Regions from separate parts of the Blautia sp. MSJ-36 genome, predicted to be linked through region 2. Evidence: predicted binding sites of a transcription regulator. Region 2 holds the regulator's gene; each other region holds the start of a gene.
The links. Region 2 encodes HrcA, which represses chaperone genes, less so after heat shock. Its sites were predicted from a motif close to TGTTAGCACTCNNNNNNNNNGAGTGCTAACA; they were not measured.

Region 1 (10,100 bases), on a different contig from region 2:
AATTCGAGAATCACTTTGCATGTTTCACCACCGTCTCTTGTGATCATGGCATAACGTTTATGATCCTCAATACCGGAGGAAAAATCCATCACTTTCATTTTCTGATTTCCGTTGTAATAGTCCATTCTGTGGGATTTCAGAGGTGCTACAAGATCTGCTTCCGCAAGCTGGATGGATTTTACTCTTTTTCTCTTGGACTTGGACATAATCATATCAATATCCAGCTCACCATTTACAAACAGATACTCGTATTCCAGATCTGTTTTCGGTATTACAAAATAACAGGCAACACCGAGCGCAACAGCCGGCACCAGTAAAAGACCGTTCACTAAAAGGCCTCCTATAGCCATGATCACTGTCAGTACAATAAGACCGTATTTCACAACCATATCCTTTGCTGTCTGTTTCTTCTTTACCAGAAGTTCTGAATATAAGTCACTCATTTGCTTCTTCCTTTCGTAATTTACTGATTTTTTTGATTATAACACAAAAAGAGGGCCGCGTCCATGACGCAGGCCCTCTTATTTTGTGAACAATTTCACCTGCTTAGCTGATTATTACATCATTCCCATTCCCGGGTTTGCTGCCGGAGCAGGAGTATCTTCTTTGATTGTGGAAACTACAGCCTCTGTTGTAAGGAGTGTAGATGCAACGCTTGTAGCATTCTGAAGAGCACTTCTTGTAACCTTGGCCGGGTCAAGAATTCCGTTCTCAACCATGTTTACATATTTCTCATTGAGAGCATCGAATCCTGTACCAACCTCAGACTCTCTTACTTTGTTGATGATAACAGCGCCTTCCAGTCCTGCGTTTGCAGCGATGTGGAACAGTGGTGCCTCAAGAGCTTTCAGGATTACATAAGCTCCTGTCTTCTCATCTCCCTCAAGTGTTGTTGCAAGTTTTGCAACTTCTTTTGAAGCGTGGATGTAAGCAGATCCGCCACCTGCAATAATACCTTCCTCAACAGCTGCTCTTGTTGCTGCAAGAGCATCCTCAAGACGAAGTTTTGCTTCTTTCATCTCTGTCTCAGTTGCAGCACCTACACGGATAACAGCTACGCCGCCAGCCAGTTTTGCAAGTCTCTCCTGAAGTTTCTCTTTATCGAACTCAGATTTTGTCTCCTCGATCTGAGCACGGATCTGTGCAACACGTTTTGCAATTGCATCTTTGTCACCAAGACCATCAACGATAACGGTATTCTCTTTTGCAACTTTAACAGATTTTGCACGTCCAAGCTGCTCCATCTTAGCTTCTTTCAGGTCAAGACCAAGCTCATCGGAGATTACCTGTCCGCCTGTCAGAATTGCGATATCCTGAAGCATCTCTTTTCTTCTGTCGCCATAGCCAGGAGCTTTTACAGCTACTACCTGGAAGGTTCCTCTCAGTTTGTTAACGATCAGAGTTGTAAGAGCCTCACCCTCAACATCCTCAGCAATGATGAGAAGTTTTGCGCCAGCCTGAACAACCTGCTCAAGAAGTGGAAGGATCTCCTGGATATTGCTGATCTTCTTGTCTGTGATCAGGATATATGGGTCATCAAGAGTTGCCTCCATTTTCTCCATATCTGTAGACATGTATGCGGAAATATATCCACGGTCAAACTGCATACCTTCTACAAGGTCAAGCTCTGTATGCATAGTCTTGGACTCCTCAACAGTGATAACACCATCTTTGGAAACTTTCTCCATAGCATCTGCAACAAGCTGTCCAACCTGCTCATCACTTGCAGAAATTGCTGCTACGTTGGCGATCTGCTCTTTACCATTGATTGCCTGGCTCATGTTCTTGATTGCTTCTACTGCAACATCTGTTGCTTTCTTCATACCTTTTCTGAGGATGATCGGGTTAGCACCTGCTGCCAGGTTCTTCATTCCCTCATGAACCATTGCCTGAGCAAGTACAGTTGCTGTTGTAGTACCATCACCGGCTACATCATTTGTTTTGGATGCAACTTCCTTGATGATCTGAGCACCCATGTTCTCAAATCCATCCTCAAGCTCGATCTCTTTTGCGATGGAAACACCGTCGTTTGTGATAAGCGGAGCACCGAAAGATTTGTCAAGTACTACGTTTCTTCCTTTCGGTCCAAGTGTTACTCTTACTGTATCTGCAAGTTTATTTACACCAGCTTCAAGTGCTGCTCTTGCTTCTGCGCCGTATTTAATTTCTTTTGCCATGATAAAATGACCTCCTATTTATATTGATATACGATAAGATGTTTATATTATTTAATAACTGCCAGGATATCTTCCTGTTTTACAATGATGTAATCCGTTCCATCCATCTTAACTTCTGTTCCTGCATATTTGGAGTAAATAACGGTATTTCCAACTTCTACTTCCATCTTTACTTCTTTACCGTTTACAACTCCACCAGGGCCAACTGCGATAACTTCTGCCTGCTGTGGCTTCTCCTGTGCCTGTCCCGGAAGTACGATTCCGGATGCAGTTGTCTCTTCTGCCTCAACCTGTTTTAATACTACTCTGTCGCCTAAAGGTACTAACTTCATGATCTATGTTCCTCCTTATCAGTTCCATTTTCGCTTGCTAGCACTCACTTTCTACGAGTGCTAATCACTATGGCTATATTAGTGAATTTCACGTTTTTTCGCAACTCTTTTAAGATATACTATTTCTAGTTTATTCTCTTTATATCTCTTTTATACTCTTGTTTTCTCTTATTTTCTTAATTTCATTATTTATTTTGATTTTTTCTAAAAACGTACTCTTTCTTTTTATCCTATTTCTCAAAAAAATTTCCATAAAAAAGAGACTGCCCACAATAACGGGTAGTCTCTTTCGTCACGTTCTTTATCTTATATTATCAACAGACAATGCAGCTTTGCATTATGCCTTTTTGTTTCTCTGTGCTTTGATCTCCTCAAGCTCATCGAAAATCACTTCATTAAGAACCTTAATGTAAGTTCCTTTCATACCGGAAGAACGGGACTCAATCACGCCTGCACTCTCAAATTTACGCAATGCATTTACGATCACAGATCTGGTAATACCTACGCGGTCAGCAATCTTGCTGGCAACAAGAATACCTTCATCTCCATCCAGTTCATCAAAGATATGAATAATTGCCTCAAGTTCTGAGAAGGACAGGGTACTGAACGCAGATTTCACAATCTGCTGCTTTCTGTCTTCCTCTGCATTCTCATCATGAACCGCACGCATCATTTCCAGTCCTACAACGGTTGTGCCGTATTCACTGACAATAATATCTTCAATATCATACGGATGATCGTTGCGATACATAAACAATGTTCCCAGTCTCTCACCTGCAATATCGATCGGGTTTACGATTCCCTGATAATTTCCTGGTACATGCTCAAAGCCAAGTGTCTGGAGATTGACATTCTCCTTTGTGGAAAGAACGCCAAGAAATCTCTCGTTCAATAACGGATCAATATGCCCTCCGATCTTGTCATCGATCAACTCTGTGATCTCATCTACACCCGGACAGATACTGACTCCCAGAACCTTACCTTTCTTACTGAGTACCAGGATGTTGGAACTTAAGGTTTCCATGAGCACCTGGCAAATGTCGTTAAACACTACCTTGCTTGAGCTGCTGTTATGCAGAAGCTTATTGATTTTTCTAGTTTTATCTAGCAACTGAACGCTCATTTTTTCCTCCTTTCACTTTCGTACCTTGAAAGAAATCGTTTTTCTAGTCTAATATTACACGTTATTCTGGAAATTTACAAGACATTTTTATATTTTTTTTATTTTTAACGGGATTTTCTGAAAATTGGTAGAAAAGCATTTATTCCATCAATCTTCATCTTTTGGTTTTTGTTCCACATATCCGCAGGTTTCCTGACTGCAAACCAGCTTATTTCCCTTTTCGAGCATATAATTGCCACATTTCGGACATTTTTTTGCGGATGGCTTCTGCCAGGACATGAAATCACATTCCGGATTATTCTCACATCCGTAATATTTTCTGCCTTTTTTCGTCTTTTTCATGACAATTTCGCCGCCACACTTCGGACATGCAACGCCGATCTTCTCATAATACGGTTTCGTATTGCGGCAGTCCGGGAATCCCGGGCATGCAAGAAATCTTCCGTGTGGTCCATACTTAATTACCATGTTGCGGCCACAGTTGTCGCAAATCACATCGGTAACCTCATCCTGGATATCAACTTTCTCCAGTTCCTTCTCTGCCTCATCCACATCATGTTTCAGATCAGGATAGAAATTACGTACAACCGTCTTCCACTGTACGGTACCTGCCTCCACACAGTCCAGAAGTCCCTCCATAGTAGCTGTAAAGTTTACATCCACAATACTCGGGAATGCCTGTTTCATAATATTATTGACAACCTCACCAAGCTCTGTAACGTAAAGATTTTTCTGCTCCTTGGATACATAACGTCTGCTGATGATGGTGGTAATGGTCGGTGCATAAGTACTTGGGCGCCCGATTCCCAGTTCTTCCATGGTTTTTACAAGTGACGCCTCTGTATAATGTGCAGGTGGCTGTGTAAAATGCTGCTCCGGTTTCAGTTCCTTCAGTTTCAGTTCCATACCTTTTTCCAGGCTCTGGCTTAAAACATTGCCTTTTTTGTCATCGCCCTCTTCGGTGTACACAGACATGAAACCATCAAAGGCAACCTTGGATGCTGCAACCGTAAATACATACTCTCCAGCTCCGATTTTGACAGATGTGGTCTCATAACGTGCCGGTGCCATTCTGCTGGCGGCAAAACGTTTCCAGATCAGCTGATACAGACGGAACTGATCTCTGGTAAGAGATTCTTTCACAAGAACCGGTGTCCTTGCGATGTCTGTCGGACGGATGGCCTCATGGGCATCCTGGATCTTCTGTCCGTTTTTGACTGTCTTTTCTGTCTGAGAAACATAATTCTGTCCATACTGTTCAGAAATATAAGTTCTCGCTGCTGCATCTGCTTCTTCGGAAATTCGGGTAGAATCTGTACGCAGATAGGAAATCAGACCTACTGTGCCGCTTCCTTTAACATCAACGCCCTCATATAACTGCTGTGCCAGACGCATGGTCTTCTGTGTGGAAAAATTCAGTGTCTTGGCAGCTTCTTGCTGCAGAGTACTGGTTGTAAAAGGAAGAGGAGCATTCTTGATTCTCTCACCTTTCTTTACTTCCGTAATCTCATATTTACAGTTCTCGAGCTTCTTCAGGATCTCATCCATCTCCTGACGGTTTTTGATTGGAAGTTTCTTATCCGTTCCATAGAACTTGGCTGTTAATGGCTTCTTCTCTCCTTTTACCTGGAACTCGCCTTCCAGGCTCCAGTATTCTTCCGGAATAAAAGCATTAATCTCATCTTCTCTGTCGCAGATGATACGAAGTGCCACAGACTGTACACGGCCTGCACTTAAGCCTCTTTTTACTTTAGCCCAGAGAAGCGGGCTGATGGTATAACCTACCATACGGTCCAGCATACGCCTTGCCTGCTGTGCGTCCACCAGATTCATGTCCAGCTCTCTTGCCTGCTTGATGGAAGCCTTGACTGCTGTTTTTGTTACTTCATTAAATGTAATTCTGTGCATCTTTGCAGTGTCTGTTTTCAGAGCCTGCATCAGATGCCAGGAAATCGCTTCTCCCTCACGGTCGGGGTCCGTTGCGAGATAAATCTTATCTGCTTTTTTTGCTTCTTTACGAAGTTTCGCAAGAAGCTCCCCTTTTCCCCTTATCGTAATATACTTGGGTTCAAAATCATTATCCACATCAATACCAAACTGGCTTTTCGGGAAATCCCGCACATGACCGTTCGACGCTTCCACCGCATAATTTGCCCCAAGAAATTTTTTTACTGTTTTCATTTTAGCAGGTGACTCTACTATCACCAGATTTTTGGCCATTTTACCTCTCCTAATCTTATTCTGCCTTCCATCCGGTGCAAAAAAAGCCTCACTGCTCCCGGTAAAAAGGCTGTTATTCAAGTCTGATATAATACTGTCTTCCAGTTTCCTTCACCAGTCCCATCAGCATGAGCTGTCCCAGGATACCGGCTGTTTTTCCCGGTGAAAAACCGGTTTTTCTGATAATCTGATCCAGATTTTTTGGTCGTAAATCGAGACAACTATACACCAAATCCAAATCCGTTGCAAGTCCTATCTTGGTTTTTCCCGACAAATTTGTCTTTTTTTTCACAGACAAACCCCACTCATCCAGAAGAATTTCCGGGGAATAGGCAATCCCCGCTCCATCGTAAATCAGTTTGTGGCATCCACGGCTTAACGCATCATTTACCGCTCCTGGAATGGCATATACCATTTTTCCCTGCTCCAGTGCACAGGCTGCAGTAATCAGCGATCCACTCTTTTCTTTTGCTTCCACCACAAGTACCAGATCCGCAAGTCCGCTGATGATCCGGTTCCTGGCCGGAAAATGATAGGCCCTGCCTCTGGTTCCTGGTTCATATTCGCTGATAATTCCACCATTTTCCTGAGGAATCCTCCGGTAAATACTTCTGCTGGATGACGGATAACAGATATCGACGCCGTTTCCAAGCACTGCAAACGTCGGCGTTCCTCCTTCCAGTGCTCCTTTATGGCTTTCTGCATCAATCCCGGCTGCCATACCGCTGATCACCTGTACACCATGCTCACTCAAAAACTTCCCATAACGAAAAGCCTGTATCCGACCGTAGGTACTGCACAGTCTGGCTCCCACAATCGCAGCGGAAGGACGGTCATTTTCAGGAAACCTTCCAATATAATACAGTCTCTCCGGCATACCGGAAATTTCCCGGAGTTTTGCCGGATAAATACGACTGTTTTTTTCCGCACAGCGAATCTTTTTCTGTATTTCTTCCATTATAAAGTACCTTCCTTTCTGCTGTTTTATGACCAATATTTTTTATCATATGCCCGGTATGTCAGTGCCTCACAGATATGTTCCGATTGAATCTTTTCTGATTTTTCCATATCCGCAATGGTTCTGGCTACTTTCAGTATCTTGTGATATGCCCTGGTGCTGAACTGGAACTGCCCGTATGCCTGTTCCAGTATTTCTTCTGCTGCCCTCGTCAACACACAGTACTTCTCCAGCATTCTTCCGTCAAGCTCTCCGTTAAAACAGATTTCTTCTTTCTGATAACGCTTTCTCTGAATCTCCTGTACCGCCTCTACTCTTTCTCTGATTTTCGCCGAAGATTCCCCCTGTATTCTTTTTTTCATTTTTGAAAAACTCACGGCCGGAACTTCTGTGCAGATATCAATCCGCTCCAGAAGAGGCTGGCTGATTTTGCCCAGATAATGTGTAATTTCTCCAGGTGTGCAACGACAGCGGTTCATATCCGGATAAAATCCACACGGGCAGGGGTTCATCGCCGCTGCCAGCATAAAACTCGCAGGAAATGTATAAGTTCCTGCTGCCCTGGACAGATGAATTTCTTTATCTTCCAGAGGCTGTCGAAGAATCTCCAGACTTTTCCTGGAAAATTCCGGCATTTCATCCAGAAAAAGTACGCCCCTGTGTGCCAGAGTAATTTCCCCCGGGCCTGGAATCCTGCCTCCTCCTGCCAATGCCTGTGGAGAACTGGTATGATGGGGACTGCGAAATGGCCTTTTCCTGATCAGTGGATCTTTTTCTGTGAGAAGTCCTGCCACACTGTATACTTTTGTTATCTCCAGACTCTCCTCAAAAGTAAGTTTCGGCATAACTGTCGGCAGACGCCTTGCAAGCATGGTTTTCCCGGAACCCGGTGGGCCAATAAAAAGGATATTGTGAAACCCGCTGACTGCGATTTCCGCTGCTCGTCTTGCCGCTTCCTGACCACAGATATCCGCAAAATCGACACCTTTTTCTTCTTGGCTTTCTCTTTTTTCTACTTCCGGTTCCGGATATGTATACATCTGTGGTTCCTTCAGGCAGCAAATCATATCTGTCAGTGTCTTCACACCAACCACCTGCATATCCCGTACCAGCCTTCCCTCTCTCAGGTTTTCCTGAGGAATAATACAAAATCGAAGTCCAAGTTCTCTTGCCCGGATCACCCGCGGCAGAACCCCGGAAACTCCATGAATTTCTCCATTCAGACTGATTTCGCCTACAATCAGAACCTCTTTTAGAAGCTCCGGTTCCAGTATTCCGGCTGCTGCCATCACTGCCGCAGCTACCGGCAGGTCAAAGCCTGCACCTTCCTTCTTCATATCTGCCGGCGCAAAATTCACGGTCACTCTTTTGGGTGGCAGACTGAGCCGGTTATTTTTGAATGCTGTCCGCACTCGCTCTTGTGCTTCTCTCACCTGTGCAGATGGAAAACCAACCATAGTAAAAGAAGGAAGTCCGTCACTGACATCTGCTTCAACCTGGATTTCCCGCACTTCCATGCCAAAAATCGCCGCCGATAAAACACTTGCAAACAAATCTTTTCCTTTCTGCGATAAAATCCGAACCCGATCTTCAGTTTTTTCGTCTTTTTCATTTATAAATGGGAAATTTCAGATAGACATTTTCTGAATAAAAGAAGATAATGAATTTAGTATAGTCCATTTTGCTCTCTTTTGCAAGAGTGCAATTCGTTCTGTTTTATACTTCCTATAGAAAGAAGAGGTGAGCACAATGAAATTTCAGCGTATTCAGGATTTACGTACAGACGCAGATCTGTCCCAGAAAGAATTAAGTGAGATTCTTCATATCAGTCAGCGTTCTTATTCCCATTATGAGACGGGATCCCGTAATATTCCTATCGAAATGCTTATCCGGCTGGCAAATTATTACGACACCAGCATTGACTATCTCGTCGGCCGTACAGACCGAAAAAAAATGATCAAATAAAGAAATCCCCGGAATTTGAAGCAGCTAGGAAACTTTCTGTACAGAAAATTTCCAAATGCCACAAATCCGGGGATTCTTTATTTTTTATGTCAGACCGGCAGCTGTGCTATCCCGCTTCCTACTCCGTGTAATAAGTTTCTTCCTCACCATATGGAATCTGATAAATATCGGCATCTTCCTGAGATGACGTATCATTACTTCCATTATAATAGGTATCTTCACTGTAAGTATTTTCATCATAGGACACTGTTCCTTCCTCCGATGTTTCCGAAGATCCTTCTGCTGCATTATTATCAGCCGTCTGTTCCTGTGATGAGTCCTCCTCTACCGGAGCTTCTCTTCTCATAATAGATTCTGTTTTTGGATAGGTCTTTGATCCGTCTGCCCTTTTATAAGTTTTGACTTTTACATAAAGCTCTCCGCTTTTATCAAAAACAAACTCTCCTTTTGCCTTGTTCCCTTCCGAATCCTTAAACCGAAACTGTGTGGCATTTCCTGCCACTTCCGCAGTTACATCTGCCTCCGCACTCAGGGAATGATTTCTTCCATTTATACGCTTATAGGTAAACGAAACGGACTTCAGACTGATATCGTAAATATTAATCGTTGTCAGTCCATCTTCGCTGTACCAGATTCCCTGATAATTTTCCGGTTCAAAAGCCGGCAGTATGGTAGGAATCGGAGTTACTGATGGTGTCGGTGTCGCTGTTGGAACCGGTGTCGCCGTCGCTACAGGGGTGGCTGTCACTTCCGGAATACTCTCCAGAGCTGCCAGTGCCGCCTCTTTCCTCTGTTGTTTTTCTACTTTATTCTTGTGTGAGATAAACAGCATACCACCAAGTCCCGCCAGGATAAACAGAACGATCAGCAGGACTAGCGCTGACTTCAGCCGCTGTTTTCTTCTTTTGTTTCTTCTCATCTGCATCACCTCTGTTTACTATAGCATAGGATAAACTGTCTGTGTACTTCGCATTTTCACTTATTTTTTCTCTTTGATGATACCTTTTCTGTAAGCTTCCAAAAGCTGGATCAACTCCCCGATCCTCTCCTTCAGAGCAGCTCCTGTGTCAGTATCTCCTACCAGAGTACGTTTGTTATTATAATGAACGGCCACCCTGTTGGAGACAATATCCTGCTCTTTGGCTACCGCTTCTTCTGCGGAAGTAAAAGGTTCATGGGCGGACAGGATCAGTCCATAGGAGTTATAAACCAGTGTATAACCGGCAATTCCCGTAACTTTCTGATACGGTCTGGAAAAACCGCCGTCGATCACAAGAACTTTGCCGTTGCATTTTACGGGACTCTCTCCCTCGCTCTGGTGAACC
Region 2 (10,100 bases):
GACAAACACGAAAATGTCCGGAAAGGAAGAAAGATATGAAGAAAAAAGTAATAAGTGCAGTTTTGGCAGCAGCGATGGTTGTAGGTATGGCAGGTAACGTGGTTACTGTTTCCGCAAAGGAGAAATATGATCTTACCTTATACAGCATCAACACCACAGACCCGGATTTTGAGGACTGGCTTGCAAATGTGGAAGATGCCACAGGTCTGAACATTAATGTGATTGCAGCACCTACAGATACAGATACCCGTCAGCAGAAGATCACCACAATGCTTTCCACAGGCGATGCTTCCGTGGATGTCATTGAGATCAACGATGAGATGAGCGCGGCATTTAAAAATTCCGGATGGCTGGAAGGACTGAATGATACAGTAATGACAGATGATATCGTTGATCAGTTTGCCCAGGGATATGTAAAGGATATGATCACAGATAAGGACGGAAACATCATCGGTGTTCCAGGCTATGCAGGATATCTTGCATTCTGGGTAAATCAGGAGATCATGGACGAGGTCGGAATCAAGTCCATTGATACAAAAGAGGATTTCATGAAGTATATGAAGGCTGTTTCCAAGGACGGAAGATTCGGTTACGGCGGTTCCTGGGAGAAAACTTATGCATTTAACGAGCTTGCACAGTTTGTAAACATGTTCGGTGGCGATTATTTTGACTGGACCAAAGAGGAAAACAAAGAAGCAGTTCAGTTCCTTCACGATCTGGTTGCTGATAACGAAACATCCATTGAGCAGATCGCTGATAAGTATGAGCAGATGAATCCGAAGATCAATGACGGAAAATACGGATGCTGGTTCATGTGGGGACTTGGAACAGATTATGCAAAGGCAGATATGCTTGGCGCAGATAAGATCCACATGGAAATGGTACCGGATTTCAGCGGTAAGGGAGAGCGTGCGATCTTTACAGATTCCTGGAGCTATGTTCTGAACAAAGCCTCCAAGAATAAAGATGCAGCTGTGAAATTCCTCCAGTATATGGCTGATGAAGGCGGAATGGAAGCTTCCTATAAAGCATTTGACAGATATCCTGCAAGAAAAGATGTTGCAGAGAAGGTAGTTCCGGATTCTGACCCGGCAAAAGAAATGTACAGCAGATATGCAAATGAATGCAATGTACAGGGACGTCCGATGGTGGCACAGACAATGGAATTTATCAGCGACATGGGAACGATCTTCCAGTCCTGCATGAAAGACGAGATCACAGTTGATGAGTTCTGCAAGAAGGCCCAGGATGTGGTAGATATGTATAAGTAAAAGGTATAAAAAACAGCAATGTAAAGCAGAGGTAAAAGTCTGCTTTACATTACTTGATGAACAGGGAGGAAAGTTCCATGACAATAAGTAAAAAAACTATGAAGTGGATACCGTGGCTTTTGATCCTGCCGGTTGTGCTGATCAGAGGCTTTACAACAGTATATCCCATTCTGATGACTGTGAAAAACAGCTTCTTTGATATCAGGATCCTTTCAGGTATCAATGAATTTATAGGCTTCAAGAATTACCTGAAGGTATTTTCTGATCCTAAAGTGCTCACATCGATCAGTTTTACGGCAATATTTGTTGTTGTTTCCATGATCCTGCATGTGATCCTCGGAGTTATCCTAGCACTGATCCTGAATATGAAATTCAAAGGCCGTCGTTTTCTGAGAACCATCGTGCTGATCCCGTGGGCTATGCCTGCAGTAGTAGCCGGTATGGCTGCAAAATGGGCATTTAACAATGATTATGGTCTGATCAATGATTTTATCCGCTGGTTTGTACCGGGATACCAGAACAGCTGGCTGATCAATACAGGTACTGCAAGAGCAGCGGTAATTGCAATGGACCTGTGGAAGGATCTTCCGTTCTTTGCAATTCTTGTACTTTCCGGACTTCAGTTTATTTCCGGCGATATCTATGAGGCAGCAAAGGTAGACGGTGCAAACGGGATCCAGAGCTTTTTCCGGATCACACTTCCGCTGATCGCAAAAAATGTCCTGACTTTATGTATTCCGTTCACACTCTGGAGACTGACAACCTTCGATCTGGTTTATTCCATGACATCCGGAGGTCCTGGCGAGGATACTGCGCTGATCGCATATAGGATCACAACAGAAGCATTTACAAATCTGAACGTAGGATATGCTTCGGCGCTGGCTATGCTGCTGTTTGTTGTAATGGCGATCTTCAGCTGGCTGAATATACGTGTTATGAGTAAGTTTGACAGTTAGGGAGGAATTATCGTGAAGAATACAGGAAAATATAATGTTTATCATGGAGTGATAGCCGTTGGAAGATGGGTTCTGTTTGCCATTGTGGCTTTTCTGATCCTGTTTCCGGTTTACTGGATCTTTATTTCTTCAATCACACCGGCAGGAGAACTGTTTAAAACACCGATTGATTATCTTCCGGATCATCCCACACTGGAAAGCTACACATTTCTGCTACAGAATGTCGGACTGCTTTCAAAGATTGGAAACACCGTACTGATCGTCGGTCTTACTCTTGTGATCAGCACCGTGCTGTGTGCAATGGCAGCCTATGGCTTTTCAAGATTTAACTCAAAGGGAGTTTCTGTTGCATTTGCATTTGTTCTGGCTACCATGCTGATCCCTGAGGTTGTCACAGCTCGCCCGCTGTATGAGTTTATGCAGAAGGTAAAGCTGTATGATACATATCCGGGACTTATCCTTCTTTATATCAGTACCGTTATACCGTTTACGGTTCTGATCCTCAGAAACTTTGTCGGTGAGATCCCGATCTCACTGGAGGAGGCAGCTGCTATTGACGGCGCATCTTTTTCACAGAGACTGTTTACGATCGTTCTGCCGCTGATGAAGCCGGCGATCGCTACGGTTTGCATCATCAACTTTATTACCTGTCTGAATAACTTTTTCACACCGTTGTTTTATTCAAATGGTATTCAGGTACTTTCCGTTTCCATCGTACAGCTTCCGTTACGTGATAACATGTATGGAGTTCCGTGGGATCTGGTCAGCTCCATGGGATGGATCATCCTTCTTCCGATCATTATCTTTGTAGCTGTTTTTGAGAAACAGATCATGGATGGTATCATGGCAGGTGGAGTAAAAGCGTAAATATTTTTAATTTCCAAAAGAGAGGAGAAAACAGATATGTATCAGGCATTTACAGGCGGACTGGGAGGGATCGCACTTGCAAAGCATGGAAAAAGCCGTGCGATCAACGCAGAAAATCCTCATGGAGAAAAAGGCAGAGGCGGTATGGCTGCAAGTCATCTGGGACCGTCCAGAAAAGGAAGCCCGTGTCTCAGGGATATTGAGCCGGGAGCTGTGGTAACTTTGGCAGAAATGGAAGGACCGGGACAGATCAATCATATCTGGATCACCGTTGATAACAAGACTACAGAGGCAGATTGCTTTGTACTGCGAGATCTTGTGATCCGTATGTACTGGGATGACGAGGAAACTCCTTCCGTGGAAAGTCCTCTGGGTGATTTCTTCTGCTGCGGATTCGGAAGGGAATGTTTTGTGAATTCTGTTCCTGTGGCTGTTGTTCCAAACAGGGGATTTAATTGCTATTTCCCGATGCCATTTAAAAAGAAAGCAAAGATCACACTGGAAAATCAGCATGCAAATAAAATTCCGGCTTTCTTCTATCAGGTAGACTACTGTCTCTATGATGAGCTTCCGGATGATATTGCGTATTTCCATGCGCAGTGGAGACGGGAACGGTTGACAGAAAAAACAAAAGATTATACAATTTTGGATGGAGTAAAAGGAAAAGGCCATTATATAGGAACCTACATGGCGCTTACCACACTGGAACGTTACTGGTGGGGCGAGGGAGAAGTGAAGTTTTATATTGACGGAGATGAGGAGTATCCGACCATCTGCGGAACAGGAACGGAAGATTACTTTGGAGGTTCCTGGAGCTTTGCTAAACAGGTGGATGGAAAAACTGTGGAACAGAATTATAACACACCGTATCTGGGATATCCGTATTATTCTGCCCATGACGAACTGATCCATAATTTCTATCATAATGATGACTGCCCACCAATGCGAGGCTTTTACAGATGGCATTTACAGGATCCGATCTGCTTTGAAGAAGATCTTCGCGTTACCATTCAGCAGATAGGCGTCGGATACCGTGGCCTGTTTGAACGACAGGATGATGTGGCAAGTGTAGCATACTGGTATCAGACACTTCCTCATGCACCGTTCCAGCCGTTGATGTCAAAAGAGGACAGATGGCCCAGATAAAAAGGGTGGTAGAGATTGAAAAAACAGGTATTTTGCGGGGCATTTGCCCTGGCTCTGGCAGTGACAGGATGTGGAGTCCAGAAGAAGGAGGCTGCATCTGATATTGTGCCGGAGAACAGACAGGAACTGACGATCCTTCATGTGGATGCAGGCACAGAAGGTTTTGATTCTTTTATCAGCCAGGCAGAAAAAGATCTTGGAATACAGATCCATATTGAAAAATGTCCGGCTAATGCGGACAATCGCCAGGCCAAAATAGCAACTCTTCTGACATCGGGAGATGATTCAGTGGATCTGATCACAGTAAATGATGAGATGATATCCGAATTTAAATATAAGGGATTTCTTCTTCCGCTGGAAGATACCGTTATGACAGAGGAGACAGCGGCGAATTTTCCACAGGAATACCTGAAAGAAATATGCATGTCAGACGGACATATTTTTTCGGTACCGTTCAGGATGGATATCATGGCGTTCTGGGTGAACCAGGAATTGCTGGATCAGGCTGGTCTGGACAGACTCTCTGAGCTCAGTGATCTTGAGATCCTTCAGAAAAATCTTCAGAGTACGGGAAAATATGCATACGGGGATGCCTGGGAGATTTCTTATATATATAACAGTATCAGCGAGTTTGCCGATTTTTTTGGTGGAGATTATACAGACTGGGCGGATCCGAAAACCAGAGCTGCGGCAGAATACATGAAGCGAATGCTGGATACAGGGATGATATCAGAGGAAAATCTGATCGATCAGCATGAACAGCTGAATGAAAAATTTATAAACGGCCAGTATGGATGTATGTTCATGTATACCGGTGCGTTGAGTACCTTTCAGAGCGCAGGCGTGTATGGAAAAGATAAGATCCACATGGCACTATTTCCGGAGTTTGACGAGAAGGTGACCAATATAGCAACCTGGCAGTATGTACTGAATAAAAATTCTGATCATAAAGAAGCAGCTCTGAAGTTCCTTCAGTATGTGTCCGGATATGAGGCCAGTAAAAATTACGGACAGATGACAAAAATCTGCCCGGCAAGACTGGATGTGATCGAGGATAAAAGCCTTGATCTGGAGGGAATTGAAATGATCCGGCAATATCTGAAAGATTATAAGCTGAGGGCAAGACCACTGTGCGCCGATTCCATAGAAGCTGTTTCAGCTATGGGAACGGAATTTCAGGAATATGTGCTGGGACAGAAAACAGAAACGGAATTTTTTGCCGGGGCACAGAACTGCATAGACCAGTATTACAAAAAAGCATCGTACTGATGCTTTTTTTGCTGCGAAAAAATAAGAACTTTTTTTCAAAATATATTGACAAATATTTTACATGGTGATATCTTAAAGACTGTAGATGTTAGCACTCCACTAAAATGAGTGCTAACAGATATAAAAAAGAATCAACATCCGTCAGGAAAAACAAAAAGGAAAGGAGATGGCTTCATGGAAGAGGTGTTGAATGAGCGCAAACAAAAAATATTAAAGGCAATCATCAAGACCTATATGGAGACCGGAGAACCGGTTGGCTCCAGAACCATTTCCAAGTATGCGGATCTCAATGTAAGTTCCGCAACGATCCGAAATGAAATGTCAGACCTGACAGATATGGGCTATATCGTCCAGCCTCATACCTCAGCAGGAAGAATACCTTCCGATAAAGGCTACAGACTTTACGTCAATGAGCTGATGAAGGAGAAGGAAGCGGAGGTTGCAGAGCTACGTGATCTGATCATTGAGAAGACAGATAAGATGGATAAGGTGCTTAAGAAAGTTGCGAAAGTTCTTGCTTCCAACACCAATTATGCCACCATGGTTTCCGTTCCGCAGTACAGCGGTAACAAGATCAAATTTATCCAGCTGTCAAGAATGAGCGATCTTCAGCTTGTGGCTGTGGTTGTCAGTGACAACAACACAGTCCGGAACCAGATCATCAATCTGGATGAGGAGATGGATGACCAGACGATCCTGAAACTGAATCTTCTTCTTAACACCAATCTCAATGGTATTCCGATCCAGGATATCAACCTTGGGATGATCGCCAGACTGAAGGAACAGGCAGGCAGCCACAGCGGTGTGGTAGCCACGGTTCTGGATGCGGTGGCAGCCACCATTCATGTGGAAGAGGAAGACATGGAAATCTATACTTCAGGTGCAACTAACATCTTCAAGTATCCGGAGCTTGCCGATAAAGAGAAGGCAACGGAACTGATCTCCGCATTTGAGGAGAAACATGAACTTGCTGATCTTGTGAAGGAACAGATGTCAGATGGCGAGAATACAGGAATTCAGGTTTACATCGGTGATGAAATGCCGATCCAGACCATGAAGGACTGCAGCATTGTGACTGCCAGATATGAACTGGGAGACGGAATGTACGGAACCATCGGAATCATCGGTCCGAAGCGAATGGATTATGAGAATGTTGTGGACAGTCTGAAGGAACTGAAGAATCATCTGGATGACGTTTTAAAAAAGAAGAAAACTTAGAAAGGCGGTAGAACAAAAGTGTCGGAGGAAACAAAGAAAACATCCGAAGAGCAGGAAGCGGAGAACGAAATCCCCGTAACTGACGGAGATCAGGCTGAAGAAAACCTGACACCGGAGGGAGAAGATCTGCCGGAGGAAGAAAACAAGACTCCAGGCGAAGAAGCTGCCCCAGAGGATAAAAAAGAAGAAAAGTCAAAAACTTCCTTCTTCGGAAAGAAGAAAAAAGATAAATCAGAGCAGAAGGTGGAGGAGCTTACCGATCGCCTGAAGCGAACCATGGCTGAATTTGATAATTTCCGTAAAAGAACAGAAAAAGAAAAATCCAGTATGTACATCATCGGAGCAAAAGAAATCGTTGAAAAGATCCTGCCGGTTGTGGATAACTTCGAAAGAGGTCTTGCACAGGCACAGGAAGGAGATGCTTTTGCAGACGGAATGAAAATGATCTATAAGCAGCTTACCACAACACTGGATGACCTTGGCGTGAAACCGATCGAAGCAGTGGGAAAAGAATTCAACCCGGATTTCCACAACGCAGTGATGCATGTGGAAGATGAAGAGGTTGGAGAGAATATCGTGGTGGAAGAATTCCAGAAAGGTTACACCTACAAGGATTTCGTAGTACGCCACAGTATGGTAAAAGTTGCCAACTGATTGATTACAAGTTGTAATTTTACAGATACAGAATAAAACAGGAGGAAAAAATCATGGGAAAGATTATTGGTATTGACTTAGGTACAACAAACAGCTGTGTAGCCGTAATGGAAGGTGGACAGCCAACAGTTATCGCAAATACAGAAGGCGCAAGAACAACACCATCCGTTGTAGCATTCACAAAGACAGGAGAGCGTCTGGTAGGTGAGCCTGCAAAACGTCAGGCAGTTACAAACGCAGACAGAACAATCTCCTCAATCAAAAGAGAGATGGGTACTGATTACCGTGTAACTATCGACGACAAGAAATATTCTCCACAGGAGATCTCCGCAATGATCCTTCAGAAACTGAAAAAGGATGCAGAGGCTTATCTTGGTGAGAAAGTAACAGAGGCTGTTATCACAGTTCCGGCTTACTTCAACGACGCTCAGCGTCAGGCAACCAAAGATGCAGGTAAGATAGCAGGTCTTGATGTAAAACGTATCATCAACGAGCCTACAGCAGCAGCTCTTGCATATGGTCTTGACAATGAGAAAGAGCAGAAGATCATGGTATACGACCTTGGTGGTGGTACATTCGATGTATCTGTTATCGAGATCGGTGATGGCGTTATCGAGGTTCTTTCCACAGCTGGTAACAACCGTCTTGGTGGAGATGACTTTGATAAGAAGATCACAGACTACATGCTTTCCGAGTTCAAGAGAACTGAGGGCGTAGATCTTAGCAACGATAAGATGGCTCTTCAGAGACTGAAAGAGGCAGCTGAGAAAGCTAAGAAAGAGCTTTCTTCCGCAACAACAACAAACATCAACCTTCCGTTCATCACAGCAACTGCTGAGGGACCGAAGCATTTTGATATGAACCTTACAAGAGCTAAATTCGATGAGCTGACACATGATCTTGTAGAGATGACAGCTGAGCCGGTTCGCCGTGCACTGTCTGATGCAGGTATCACAGCTTCCGAGCTTGGCCAGGTACTTCTGGTTGGTGGATCTTCACGTATCCCGGCAGTACAGGATAAGGTAAGACAGTTAACAGGCAAAGAGCCAAGCAAGAACCTGAACCCGGATGAGTGTGTTGCACTTGGTGCTTCCGTACAGGGTGGTAAACTTGCAGGTGATGCAGGTGCCGGTGATATCCTTCTTCTGGATGTTACTCCGCTGTCCCTGTCCATCGAGACAATGGGTGGTATCGCAACTCGTCTGATCGAGAGAAATACTACAATTCCTACAAAGAAGAGCCAGATCTTCTCCACAGCAGCAGATAACCAGACAGCTGTAGATATCAACGTTGTACAGGGTGAGCGTCAGTTCGCGAAAGACAACAAATCCCTCGGCCAGTTCCGTCTGGATGGAATCCCGCCAGCACGTCGTGGAGTTCCGCAGATCGAGGTAACATTTGATATTGATGCCAACGGTATCGTTAATGTATCCGCTAAAGACCTTGGAACAGGCAAAGAGCAGCACATCACTATCACAGCTGGTTCCAACATGTCCGATTCCGATATCGACAAAGCTGTCAAAGAAGCAGCTGAGTTCGAGGCTCAGGATAAGAAACGTAAAGAAGCTATCGACACAAGAAACAATGCAGACTCCATGGTATTCCAGGTTGAGAATGCACTGAAAGAAGCTGGCGACAAGCTTGACGCAAACGATAAAGCAAGTGTTGAGGCTGACCTCAATGCACTGAAAGATCTCCTTGCACAGACAGCAAACGCTCAGGAGCTCAACGATTCTCAGGTTGCAGATATCAAGGCTGCACAGGAGAAGATGATGGAGAGTGCTCAGAAACTGTTCTCCAAGATGTATGAGCAGACTCAGGGAGCTCAGGGTCAGGCTGGTCCTGGACCGGATATGGGCAACATGGGCGGAAACGCTGGTGCTCAGGGCGGAAATGAAGCAGGATACGGCGATGATGTTGTAGATGCTGATTACAAGGAAGTCTAAGACAAGTAGGAAATAATTACAATGGCTGATAAAAGAGATTATTATGAAGTCTTAGGTGTGGATAAAAACGCCGACGACGCAACATTAAAAAAAGCATATCGTAAGCTGGCCAAGAAATATCACCCGGATGTAAATCCGGGTGATAAAGAGGCTGAGGCGAAATTCAAAGAGGCGACAGAGGCGTACTCCGTTTTAAGTGATGCCGATAAGAGAAGACAGTATGATCAGTTTGGTCATGCAGCATTCGAAAACGGCGGCGGAGGCGGTGCCGGCGGCTTTGGCGGATTCGACTTCAACGGTGCGGATATGGGAGACATCTTCGGAGATATCTTCGGAGACCTGTTCGGCGGCGGAGGCAGAAGCAGACGGGCCAACAACGGACCGATGAAGGGTGCCAACCTTCGTGCACGTGTAAACATTACTTTTGAGGAAGCGGTTTTCGGATGCGAGAAAGAGCTGGAGATCGTTCTGAAAGATGAGTGTACCACATGTCACGGAACCGGAGCAAAACCGGGAACATCACCGATTACCTGTCCGAAATGTAAAGGTCAGGGACAGATCGTTTATACTCAGCAGTCCATGTTTGGTATGGTACGTAATGTTCAGACCTGTCCGGACTGTAACGGAACCGGTAAGGTGATCAAGGACAAATGCAGTGCCTGCCGTGGAACCGGATATACTTCTTCCAGAAAGAAGATCCAGGTATCTGTACCGGCCGGTATCGACAATGGCCAGTGTATCCGTATCCGTGAAAAAGGTGAGCCGGGAACCAA
Region 3 (10,100 bases), on a different contig from region 2:
GAAAATTTTCCACATCATTATATCATCTGTTATATCGTCTGATAAACAATATTCCAGACACTGATATCTCCCGGACTGTTATATTTTTACTGCAGGAAAAAAACTGCGTTTCTCCTATTATAACGGTATTTACTCCAGCAGTAAACCTTTTTCTTTTACAAGTGTCAAGACAGTGGAAATCTTGTATCTGCAAACAAAAAGCAGCTGTCGCACTTTTACAGCACGACAACTGCCTTTTGTTCTACTTCTTCTGCATCTGTTTATTCTCTTTTCCATAAAGAAATGGCCTTGCCACTGTCCGGTTGAAAAACTCAATCAACGGTCCCATAAAAAATGCGGTGACAAGGGTTCCGGCTCCTACAACCGCGCCCATGAAAAATCCGGCCGCTGTTGTGATCACATCCGTTCCGATCCTGCACATCCGGAAAGGAATCCGGGTTCGTTTATCCAGAATCAGTGCATAGGCATCATAGGCGGAAACTCCCATATCTGCTGTAAAATACAGTGCCGACGCAAAACACATCATTACAACAGCGATACACATCAGAATCACTCTTACTCCAAATGTTCTCTCCGGCAGATACCTGTCAAAAAGCTGCATTCCTTTTTCCACGATAATTCCCATAAAAAACAGGTTCAGCACAGTTCCAAGTCCGATAAAATGTCTGTCCAGAAAGAATACTCCCAGCAGCATCAGTGCATTGATGGCAATATAAACATAACTGTATTTTATTCCTGCAAGATTCCACACACCCATGACAAAACAGGAGTTGGGATCTGTCCCAAAATCAGATGCCTTGAAAATGGCCACACTGACACCAGCCAGAAAGATTCCGGCAAATGTCATGAGGATTCTTTTTACTGTTAATGAATTCATCTTTCTTCTTTACACCTCTGATCAAATATTTTAAACTGATATTATCTATAATCATGCATCGAAAGGCAGGAAATTCCCATGGAAAACAAACAGGTCCTGAACCGCCAGACTTCATCAAAAGAACTTCATCTTATTTCCTGCGGATGGGAAAAATGTACGCCGGAACAATCCTACGGCCCTGGTGTCCGGCGATATTACACCATCCACTTTGTGCTGAACGGACAGGGATATTTCTATATGAATAACCGAAAATATGCTCTGAAAGCCGGCCAGTGCTTTTTCATTCCTCCTGTGACCAGCTCTCTCTACAAAGCAGAGCCTTCTGATCCCTGGACTTATATCTGGATCTGTTTCAATGGAGAAAACGCTCCCATCCTCTGTGAACACTGCCATCTTACTGAGGAAACTCCGGTCCAACAGCTGGATTCGGTTCTTCCCTATCAGGAAACCATTCTTGAAATGATGACTCACCCGCAGCTGACGCCCTCCAATGAAGCCTATATCCAGAGTGGTCTTTACCGGATCATCGCCATGCTGGAGGAAGAATTTCATGCTTCCTACACGACCATGGAATCCAACGAGAATTTTTATATCACACAGGCTGTTGATTACATCAAAAAAAGTCCGCTTCAGGATATTACTGTTACCGATGTTGCCGACTATCTGCATATCAGCCGCAGTCACCTTTACGGACTTTTCAAAAAACATCTTGGAACCACGCCCCAGGCTTTCCTGACTTCCGCCAAGATCATCAATGCCAGGGAACTTCTGACGATCACGGATATCCCTGTATCCAGCGTGGCGATCTCCTGTGGATATCAGAATCCTTTTGCATTCTCCCGTGCCTTCAAAAAAGAAACCGGCATGACGCCCCGGGAATACCGGGAAAAATATCATCATGCCGAGGATCTTCTGGATTGCTGAATCCCTTCTTCGGATTTACGGAACAACTACCTTTGCATTGTAGTATTCCACGGTTGCATCCATGGTCGGACCTTCATTGTCATACCAGTCGTAAGTGATGGTCTCGCCATTTTCTCCCCATACTTCCGGGCAGTCGATCTCTTCCCAGTCAAGTGGAACAAAATGCTCTTTCTGTTCTGATGCCCGCAGCATGATCTGATGCAGCTCCTCAAATTCTTCCGGATTCAAGACTCCGGGTTTTGCGGACACAAACAATGGTGTACCGCTCTTTGCAAGAACATCTGCCCACTGGCGGTTTTTATCCCACGGGATCATTCCGAAAATGCCGACGCAGTCTGCATCAATATGATAAAAAGCATTGTGCTGTGGAAGACGGAATGCCAGTGTATTTACTCCCATTCTTCTGGTACGCTCCCAGATACGTCCACTGGTATCATCACCGGTCCGGTTCAGGTGCATCAGGCCTGCGCCCAGGTGTCCGATGGTGTTGCATCCGATGATCACTGCGTCGTTGCTGCGGGAAGCATCATAAACTTCCTGATAAAGCATTTTTACAATTTCTGCGCTGGTTTTGGTCTGGTCGTAGAAATGCCATTTTTCCATGGAATTGTCTCTTAAATTCGCCTCAAATCCCCATTTCCCAAAGAGATCAAAAGTTGAAAAATCATGTTTGATCAGAGTGTATCCCCAGTCGCAGATACGCTCGATATCTCCTCGGATATATGCCAGTGCGTCCGGATGGGACGGATCGAGACAGTCATTATAGGAAATCCGCCACTCGTCCGGAATGTTCTCATCCTCATTAAGAAGCAGACGTACCCAAATACCCGGGCGGACACCTTTTTCTTTCAGCTTGTCTGCAAGACCTTTCATATCCGGGAACTTGGCATTACCTTTTGTCCATGGGCCACCATTGTATTCATCCAGGCGGTGGTGCTCCTGCCAGCAGTCATCAATAACCATGAACGGAGGATTTTTCGCCCCTTCGGTCAGTTTCAGGATGTAATCGGTATCACTTAAGATCTCCTCTTCGGAACTGTCGCCGTAAGCATAGTACCAGTTGTTGCTTCCATATACCGGAAACTCCGGGAAGATCGGATCTGTACACATTTTTTCACAGAATTTCTGTGCAGTTTCAAAAGTATCTGCTCCCTCTGCTTCCATGCAGACGATCTGTGCGGCACGCAGTTTTCTTCCTTTCAGCTGTACGCCTGTATTACCGCAGCGAACATCCAGAAATAATGTGATTCCCTTGGTATCTGCCTGCCAGCAGCACATAGCGGAAGGGCGGACCTTTACACCAAAGCAGAGGACTTTCTCAGAAAGCTTCGCCAAAAAATACCATGGCAGATAACGGTTGCCGCTCATTCCATGCCATTCCACATCACCATAGGTACGTTCCCAGGCATCTCCCAGGAATCTGGCGGATTTCGGGATCTTGTAATTCCATCTCAGTTTTACACATCTTACTGCATCTTCTGAGGTGACAAATATATCCTCATGTTCATCCGCATCCTGAAATTCTACGGTAGTTGCACCGGCAGTTACGATCGGCTGCCCACCCTGGCATACCAGTCTCTCATCTTCTGTTTCCACCGTTACATAATCCGGTACACCAAGTTTAAAATCTGCATATGTTTTCTGCATTATTCTCTCCTCCTGATATGAGCAAGTCCCTGCCCGCTGCTTATTGTTGATTGCTTTTCACAACCCTGCAGGGGACTTCCTTGCTTCTGTTAGATATAAGCATTTCACACTTTCTGTTCTTGTTATTTAGCGCTTTCCTTCTATTATCTGTACAAACCCAAACAACATATGGGAAGCTTTCTTTCATACTACTTATCTATATGCTTTATTATATTGATTTTTTGTTTTTTTTCTATGCTTTAAAGTTTTTATAACATTGCAGAATGTTCACTTTGTAAAACTCGTCTCTGCTATTTTTCATCCAACCCGTGACTCGTATATTAGACATTTGTAAATATGTCAGGCCTCACTCCTGTTTTTGATACCTTATTGCAGGACTAAGTTCCACCCCTGATTCCAACAAAAGAACATAAAGGGCTAAAGGTGGAAATTAGTTTTTCATTTTACGGAAAATGTGAAGAAATTGTGATTTTAGCACTCACTTATTGACTTTGCTAACAGCAAGTGTTATATTACATATAGAACAAGGGAAGAGATAAAAAAAGAGCTTCCGGATGTTCAGAATAACCAAACAATCACCACTGCGGAATAACCCAAAGTGGTAACGATATACCGACAACAGTTGGATCTCTTGATCCACCGGAACGGCTTTTCAATTTGAAAGGAGAAATGACTTATGATGTTCCCGAGTGTATTTGGAGAAAACTTATTTGATGACTGGATGGATGATTTTGGATTCAGAGACAACTTCTTTAGTGGTAAGAATCCTCTTTATGGCAAACATGCCAAAAATATCATGAAAACCGATGTACGTGAAACAGATAAAGGATATGAACTGGATGTAGATCTTCCTGGATTTAAGAAAGATGAAGTACAGGTACAGCTGAAAGACGGATATCTTACTATTTCCGCTGCCAAAGGCCTTGACAAAGACGAACAGGATAAGAAGGGCAACTACATCCGCCGTGAACGTTACGCCGGCAGTACAAGCAGAAGCTTTTATGTTGGGGATGGTGTAAAGAACGATGAAGTTCATGCCAAATTTGAAAACGGCGTCCTGAAACTTTCTATTCCAAAGAAAGCAGCACAGGAAATCGAAGCTGATAAATACATTTCTATCGAAGGATAACGATGACTCACTTTCACAGGAGGAGGGGAATCCACAGGGATTCCCCTCCTCCTCTTTTTATACCTGACACCAGCCATTCGCATTCCACTTCGCTGCATTCTCATTGTCAAAGGATTCATAATATCGGGTATTTTTTAACAAAGTTATTGGTATTTCAGAATGTTTTTTGTATATTTTGCAGTACATTATTCCATTTTTTTGAAATTAATGGTATAATATGCACATTAAATAAATCTGTTTCGCAATCTTTCAGGACAATACTCCTGAACAGCCACGTAAAACACGATCATGACAGGAGGTTTTTATTATGGATCAGGACAAAATGATTAAAATCTATGCACGTAGTGACAGCCGCATTCAGCTGAAAATGATTCCGGGACATTTCGTAACTTCCCAGTCTCATATCACACATTATCTGGACCTCACCACCATGAAATCCAGATCCTCCGAAGCGCAGCGTATCGCAGCCACTCTCGCAGCAAATTATGAAGCATCTATTCCGGTAGACACCATCGTCTGCATGGATGGACTTGAAGTGATCGGTGCCTATCTCGCCGAAGAACTGACCAAGGCCGGTGTACTTTCCATGAACGCTCATCAGACCATTTACGTCATCACACCGGAATTCAACAGCACCGGACAGATGATCTTCCGCGACAACTATGAGCCGATGATCAATGGTAAAAACATCCTCATCCTCAACGGTTCCATTACCACCGGTTCCACACTGAACCGTGCCATCGAAAGTGTTCTCTATTACGGTGGCAAGATCCGCGGAGTCGCAGCCATCTACAGTAGCGTAGACAGCGTAGCTACCCTCCCTGTCCACTCTATTTTCCAGGCCAGAGACATCCCTGACTATCACTCTTACCGCTCCGACAACTGCCCACTGTGCAAAAACCGCCAGAAGATCGATGCCATTGTCAGCAGCTATGGATATTCTGTATTGTAAATTTTAACCAGATCAATGAAGTCCTCCCTGGGTTGCAAAAAAACAACAACCCGCGGGGGACTTACTCATATCACACTAAATCTGCAAACAAAGAAGAAGCCATATATCAACCAATGCTTCATAAATGACATTGATATCCCTATGACTTCCTCTTTATAATTTCTGCTTATAATTGATATTCTCTATACATGGCTTCACGCATTTCTTTATCCGTAACAACCTTCTGAATCTCATCACCCCGGCCATCAAGGATAAGCCTGTTGATCAGAACGCTAAGACGCTCCTCACCTTGGGCCATTCCCTGCGCCATTCCTTGTGCCATTCCTTGTGCCATTCCTTGCGCCATTCCTTGCGCCATCCCTCGTTCTAGCCCTAATGCTTCAGCCTGTTCTTTAGCTTCCTTAAGCAGTCTTGCCCTTTTCTCAGATTCCAGTTCCAGAACATGTCCGCCCATAACCTCACCTATTCCTTTCCGGACTTTCTCCTCGTTTCTGAAAATATAATCAGATATCCGAGTGATCAGTCCAATCAGATCACTGAACAGTTCAGACCTTCCAACCTCAGTAATCTCCACTTTCAGCTTACTCCGGATCACTTCATATTCATTCAACAATTCCTGAAAAAGTTGTGGATCCTCACTCATCTCATGCCCTCTTTTCTCATATCTCATGATATAAAAAGGAAGCAGCATAAGAAGACTTTTCTCAAATATCTTATCTTTTGTATAATTATCAACTTTAATCGTGGGCACTCTGTACAAATGACATTTTCCATCCGGAAAAACCACATCCACTTCCAGAAAATCCGGCGTATTGCTACCGCTTCTCAGATACAACACACAAGAACGAGGAAACTCCATCCGATACCTCCGTCCCTGCTTCCTGGCAAACTCAACAGCAGTTGCAAAATCATACTCGATCATCCGTACAGCCATCGTCGTGTCATCCGTACTCTGACATTCTATGTGATAAATCTTATTTCCGATCAACAACCGCGAATCCGTAATAATCTCACCATCCACCCGCTGATACTCATTACGCAGCTGCACAATCTCCACATCAGCCGGATACGATGTATGAAAAACATCATTGATCAAAGGCACGACCAGAAATGTCATCTTCTCCATCATAGTACGAAAAACATCATCAAAAATCGTATTATCACTCAAACAATACTCCTTCTGGTATCCATAATTATACCATCAAACAAACACTACAGAAACCTTGTATACAGTTTTTATAAATGTTTTTGAAAAAACGCTTCAGACATTGAAGCCAAAAGAAACCAAATAAATGGCCAGATCTTATAAGATATACAAATCATACCACACATCCCATCACAACACCACAAAAATCCATCCCAAAAATTCGACACTACTCAACTTCTACGCGTCCAGCAACACGCCGACACTCACAACCCTCCCGCCAAACCACAAACAATCTCAGCCTTTCCTCCCGGGCGTCCCTTTCACAACCTTGCCCCCACCAAACACCTGTGCTATAATCAAACTAATCAAAAAACCGAGGTAAACCACACATGAACAAAAAAGAAATCGCAGAAATAAAAAAACAATTCACCCCCGACCGTTGCTCCATCACCCGCATCTGCGGCTGCTACGTAGACGGCGAAAAAAACAAAAAAACCGAACTCAAAGAAGCCTTCTTATCCTTATCCGAAGAAGAAACCTTCAAATACTTTGATATCTTCCGAAAAACCCTCACAGGCACCATCGGAAAAAACCTCATTAACATGGAATTCCCCCTGGAGCAGGAATCCGAAGGCGGAACCCAAAACTTTCTCATGAAACTCCGGGAAAGCAAACTCACCGACGACACCCTCACCGAAGCCTTCTACGACAAAATTATCGAAAACTACGACTACGGCGAAAACTACTACATCATCCTCATCCACGCAGTCTACGACATCCCCGGAAAATCCTCAGACGGAGCCGAAATGTTCGACGCCTCCGATGAGATCTACGACCACATCCTCTGCAGCATCTGCCCCGTCAAACTCTCCAAGGCAGGTCTGCACTACAACGTAGAGACCAACAACATCGAAGACCGCATCCGCGACTGGCTGGTAGAAATGCCCGACTGGGGCTTCCTCTTCCCACAGTTCAATGACCGCAGCACCGATATCCATGACCTCCTCTACTACACAAAAAACGCCGAAAACCTCCGCTCCACCATGATGGAAGAAGTCTTCGGCTGTACCACACCACTGTCCGCAGCAACCCAGCGCGACTCATTCAACGCTCTGGTTGAAGAAACCCTCGGCGATGACTGCGCCTACGATACCGTCCTTGAGATCCACGAAAAACTTAACGACCTCATCGAATCCCAGAAAGACGAACCGGAACCAGTAGTCCTCACCAAATCCGAGGTAAAACGCCTCTTCGAAGAATGCGGCGTAGAAGACGAAAAACTCCAGAACTTTGATGAACAATACGAACTTGCCGCAGGCGAAAAATCTTCCCTGGTAGCATCCAATATCACCAACACCAGAAAATTCGAGATCAAAACTCCGGATGTGGTAATCCACGTAGCACCGGACCGCGCAGACCTGGTAGAAACCCGGATCATCGACGGCCGCAAATGCCTGGTGATCCCCATGGAAAGCGAAGTAGAACTCAACGGCATCCGTGTCAGCGCACTGAATTCTGCCGAAAATATAATCGCAGAATCCATCCCCGCTCATGGCGTTAATAACAGTGACAACGAAGAAGAAATCCCATTTTAAAGGAGACCTTATGAACGATAAAAAAATCTTATTCTTCGACATAGACGGCACACTGCTCACCCCACACCCCTTCAAGGTTCCGGAAAGCACCAGCCTCGCCCTCACAAAAGCCCACGAAAACGGCCATCTTCTCTTCATCAACACCGGCCGCACCAAAGCCATGATGCCCTCTGAACTCTCAGAACTCCATTTCGATGGCTATATATACGGCTGCGGAACCCACATTTACATGGATAACAAACTGCTCTTCTTCCGCACAGTACCCAACCTTCTGTGCAAAGAAACCGTAGACCTGCTCCGCAAATGCAAGATCGAAGCACTCTTTGAATCCAACACCGAAATCCTGTATGACGGCGCATCCCCGGCGCAGTCTGAATTCGGAGCCAGAATGCGAAAAGAAATTCCCATGGTAGACATCACGAAATTCAACCGTGAAGACGCCTGCACCTACTCCTACGACAAATTCCTGGTGCACATGCTGCCGGACTCCAATGTAGAAAAATTCCGCAGCTTCTGCAACGATCATTACACCTATTTTGACCACGGAGACGGAATCTGGGAAGTCACACAGAAGGGCACCAGCAAAGCCACAGGCATGGAATTTCTCCTGGACCGCCTTTCCATCCCGAAGGAAAACAGCTACGCATTCGGAGACAGCCCCAACGACCTCCCCATGCTGAAAGCAGCCGGAATCAGCGTAGCCATGGGCAACTCCTATGGCGATATCGAAAAGGACTGCACCTATCAGACAAGTGCTGTTGATAAAGATGGAATCTACAACGCACTGGAACATTTTAAGTTGATCTGATTTGACAAAAAAATGGACAATGTACGATAAATGGTACATTGTCCGTTTTTTATACTCTTAAAATAACTTTTTTATTTATTTCTCAGCTTCCGGTGTAGCAGTTGCCTCTGCCTCTGTAGAATCTGCTGCAGTAGAATCCTCGGTTGCAGAATCCTCAGCTGCCGGAGTCTCCGTCACATCCGGGTCCGGAGTAGGAGTTGGGGTCTGGATCGTAAAGCTGTGATTATCTGTGATCTTGATCTTCTTGATCAGTTTTGTCTCTTCTTTGATATCCGCTTTCTTTTTCCAGCCATCTGTAGTATCGTTATAGAAATCATCCTTCTTGGTATTTGTCAGAGACTCTTTCTTGCTCTCTGTTGCCGTCTCATCATTCTTGGAATCCAGTCTTACCACATACCATACGGAATCTGTCTTGATGATATCCTCGTTCAGCGCACCCTCATCCAGTTTTCTTAAAGCAGTACGAACCTCATCCGGATAGGTTGTTCCATTGGCTGCACTGTCGTCGCCTTCCTCGTAAGCCGGACATGAACCGGTTGTTGCTGTCATATCTGTGGAAATTTCGTCTCCAAGTGTATTAAAATCTGCAGTTGGATCCTCTTTAACCTTGTCAAAGAATTTCTGGAGATTCTCTTTATTTGTCTTGATATCATCATCGGAAAGATCGTCTCCGCTGACTTTCACGCTTGCATAGCTGAAAGACATCTGCTGATACTCTTTCTCATCCAGCTTCACATCCGCCTTGGCTTCAATGGCATCCTTCATCTTCACATCGTATGTCTCAAGCTCCAGGAAAGTCTTCACCATGTCTTCATCAACTGCAAGCTCCGCAATGGTCTCATCGGAGTTCGCTTCCATAAAGTTCTTGGCTGCTTCCTCAAGTGCCTTCTGCTCATCCTCAGTGATCTCCACATCATACTCGGAAGCGTGCTCTTTCTCCAGGCACATTTTCTCAACAGTCTCAACGGATGTTGTTACCGCATTCTCACCGTAAGTCTCATCGGAATCATCACCCATCTTG

Region 1: the regulator HrcA is predicted to act here: its motif matches at 2,545-2,575, upstream of groES (co-chaperone GroES).
Region 3: the regulator HrcA is predicted to act here: its motif matches at 3,918-3,948, upstream of KQI39_RS02785 (Hsp20/alpha crystallin family protein).

What each region holds. Positions count from the first base shown of each region.
Region 1 covers NZ_JAHLPQ010000005.1:71,445-81,544, forward strand. The annotation lists gene KQI39_RS05700 (DUF6106 family protein) at 1-443, opposite strand, end outside; gene groL (chaperonin GroEL) at 558-2,177, opposite strand; gene groES (co-chaperone GroES) at 2,225-2,509, opposite strand; gene codY (GTP-sensing pleiotropic transcriptional regulator CodY) at 2,847-3,632, opposite strand; gene topA (type I DNA topoisomerase) at 3,780-5,852, opposite strand; gene dprA (DNA-processing protein DprA) at 5,926-6,810, opposite strand; gene KQI39_RS05730 (YifB family Mg chelatase-like AAA ATPase) at 6,837-8,363, opposite strand; gene KQI39_RS05735 (helix-turn-helix domain-containing protein) at 8,560-8,775, shown strand; gene KQI39_RS05740 (hypothetical protein) at 8,894-9,694, opposite strand; gene KQI39_RS05745 (fructose-1,6-bisphosphatase) at 9,755-10,100, opposite strand, start outside.
Region 2 covers NZ_JAHLPQ010000012.1:43,842-53,941, forward strand. The annotation lists gene KQI39_RS10070 (ABC transporter substrate-binding protein) at 36-1,271, shown strand; gene KQI39_RS10075 (carbohydrate ABC transporter permease) at 1,349-2,227, shown strand; gene KQI39_RS10080 (carbohydrate ABC transporter permease) at 2,240-3,094, shown strand; gene KQI39_RS10085 (glycoside hydrolase family 172 protein) at 3,131-4,240, shown strand; gene KQI39_RS10090 (ABC transporter substrate-binding protein) at 4,256-5,509, shown strand; gene hrcA (heat-inducible transcriptional repressor HrcA) at 5,684-6,727, shown strand; gene grpE (nucleotide exchange factor GrpE) at 6,746-7,381, shown strand; gene dnaK (molecular chaperone DnaK) at 7,435-9,327, shown strand; gene dnaJ (molecular chaperone DnaJ) at 9,349-10,100, shown strand, end outside.
Region 3 covers NZ_JAHLPQ010000002.1:128,748-138,847, forward strand. The annotation lists gene KQI39_RS02770 (YczE/YyaS/YitT family protein) at 242-877, opposite strand; gene KQI39_RS02775 (AraC family transcriptional regulator) at 956-1,801, shown strand; gene KQI39_RS02780 (glycoside hydrolase family 36 protein) at 1,817-3,448, opposite strand; gene KQI39_RS02785 (Hsp20/alpha crystallin family protein) at 4,125-4,577, shown strand; gene KQI39_RS02790 (phosphoribosyltransferase) at 4,885-5,529, shown strand; gene KQI39_RS02795 (hypothetical protein) at 5,696-6,697, opposite strand; gene KQI39_RS02800 (DUF4317 domain-containing protein) at 7,066-8,271, shown strand; gene KQI39_RS02805 (HAD family hydrolase) at 8,282-9,079, shown strand; gene KQI39_RS02810 (FKBP-type peptidylprolyl isomerase) at 9,155-10,100, opposite strand, start outside.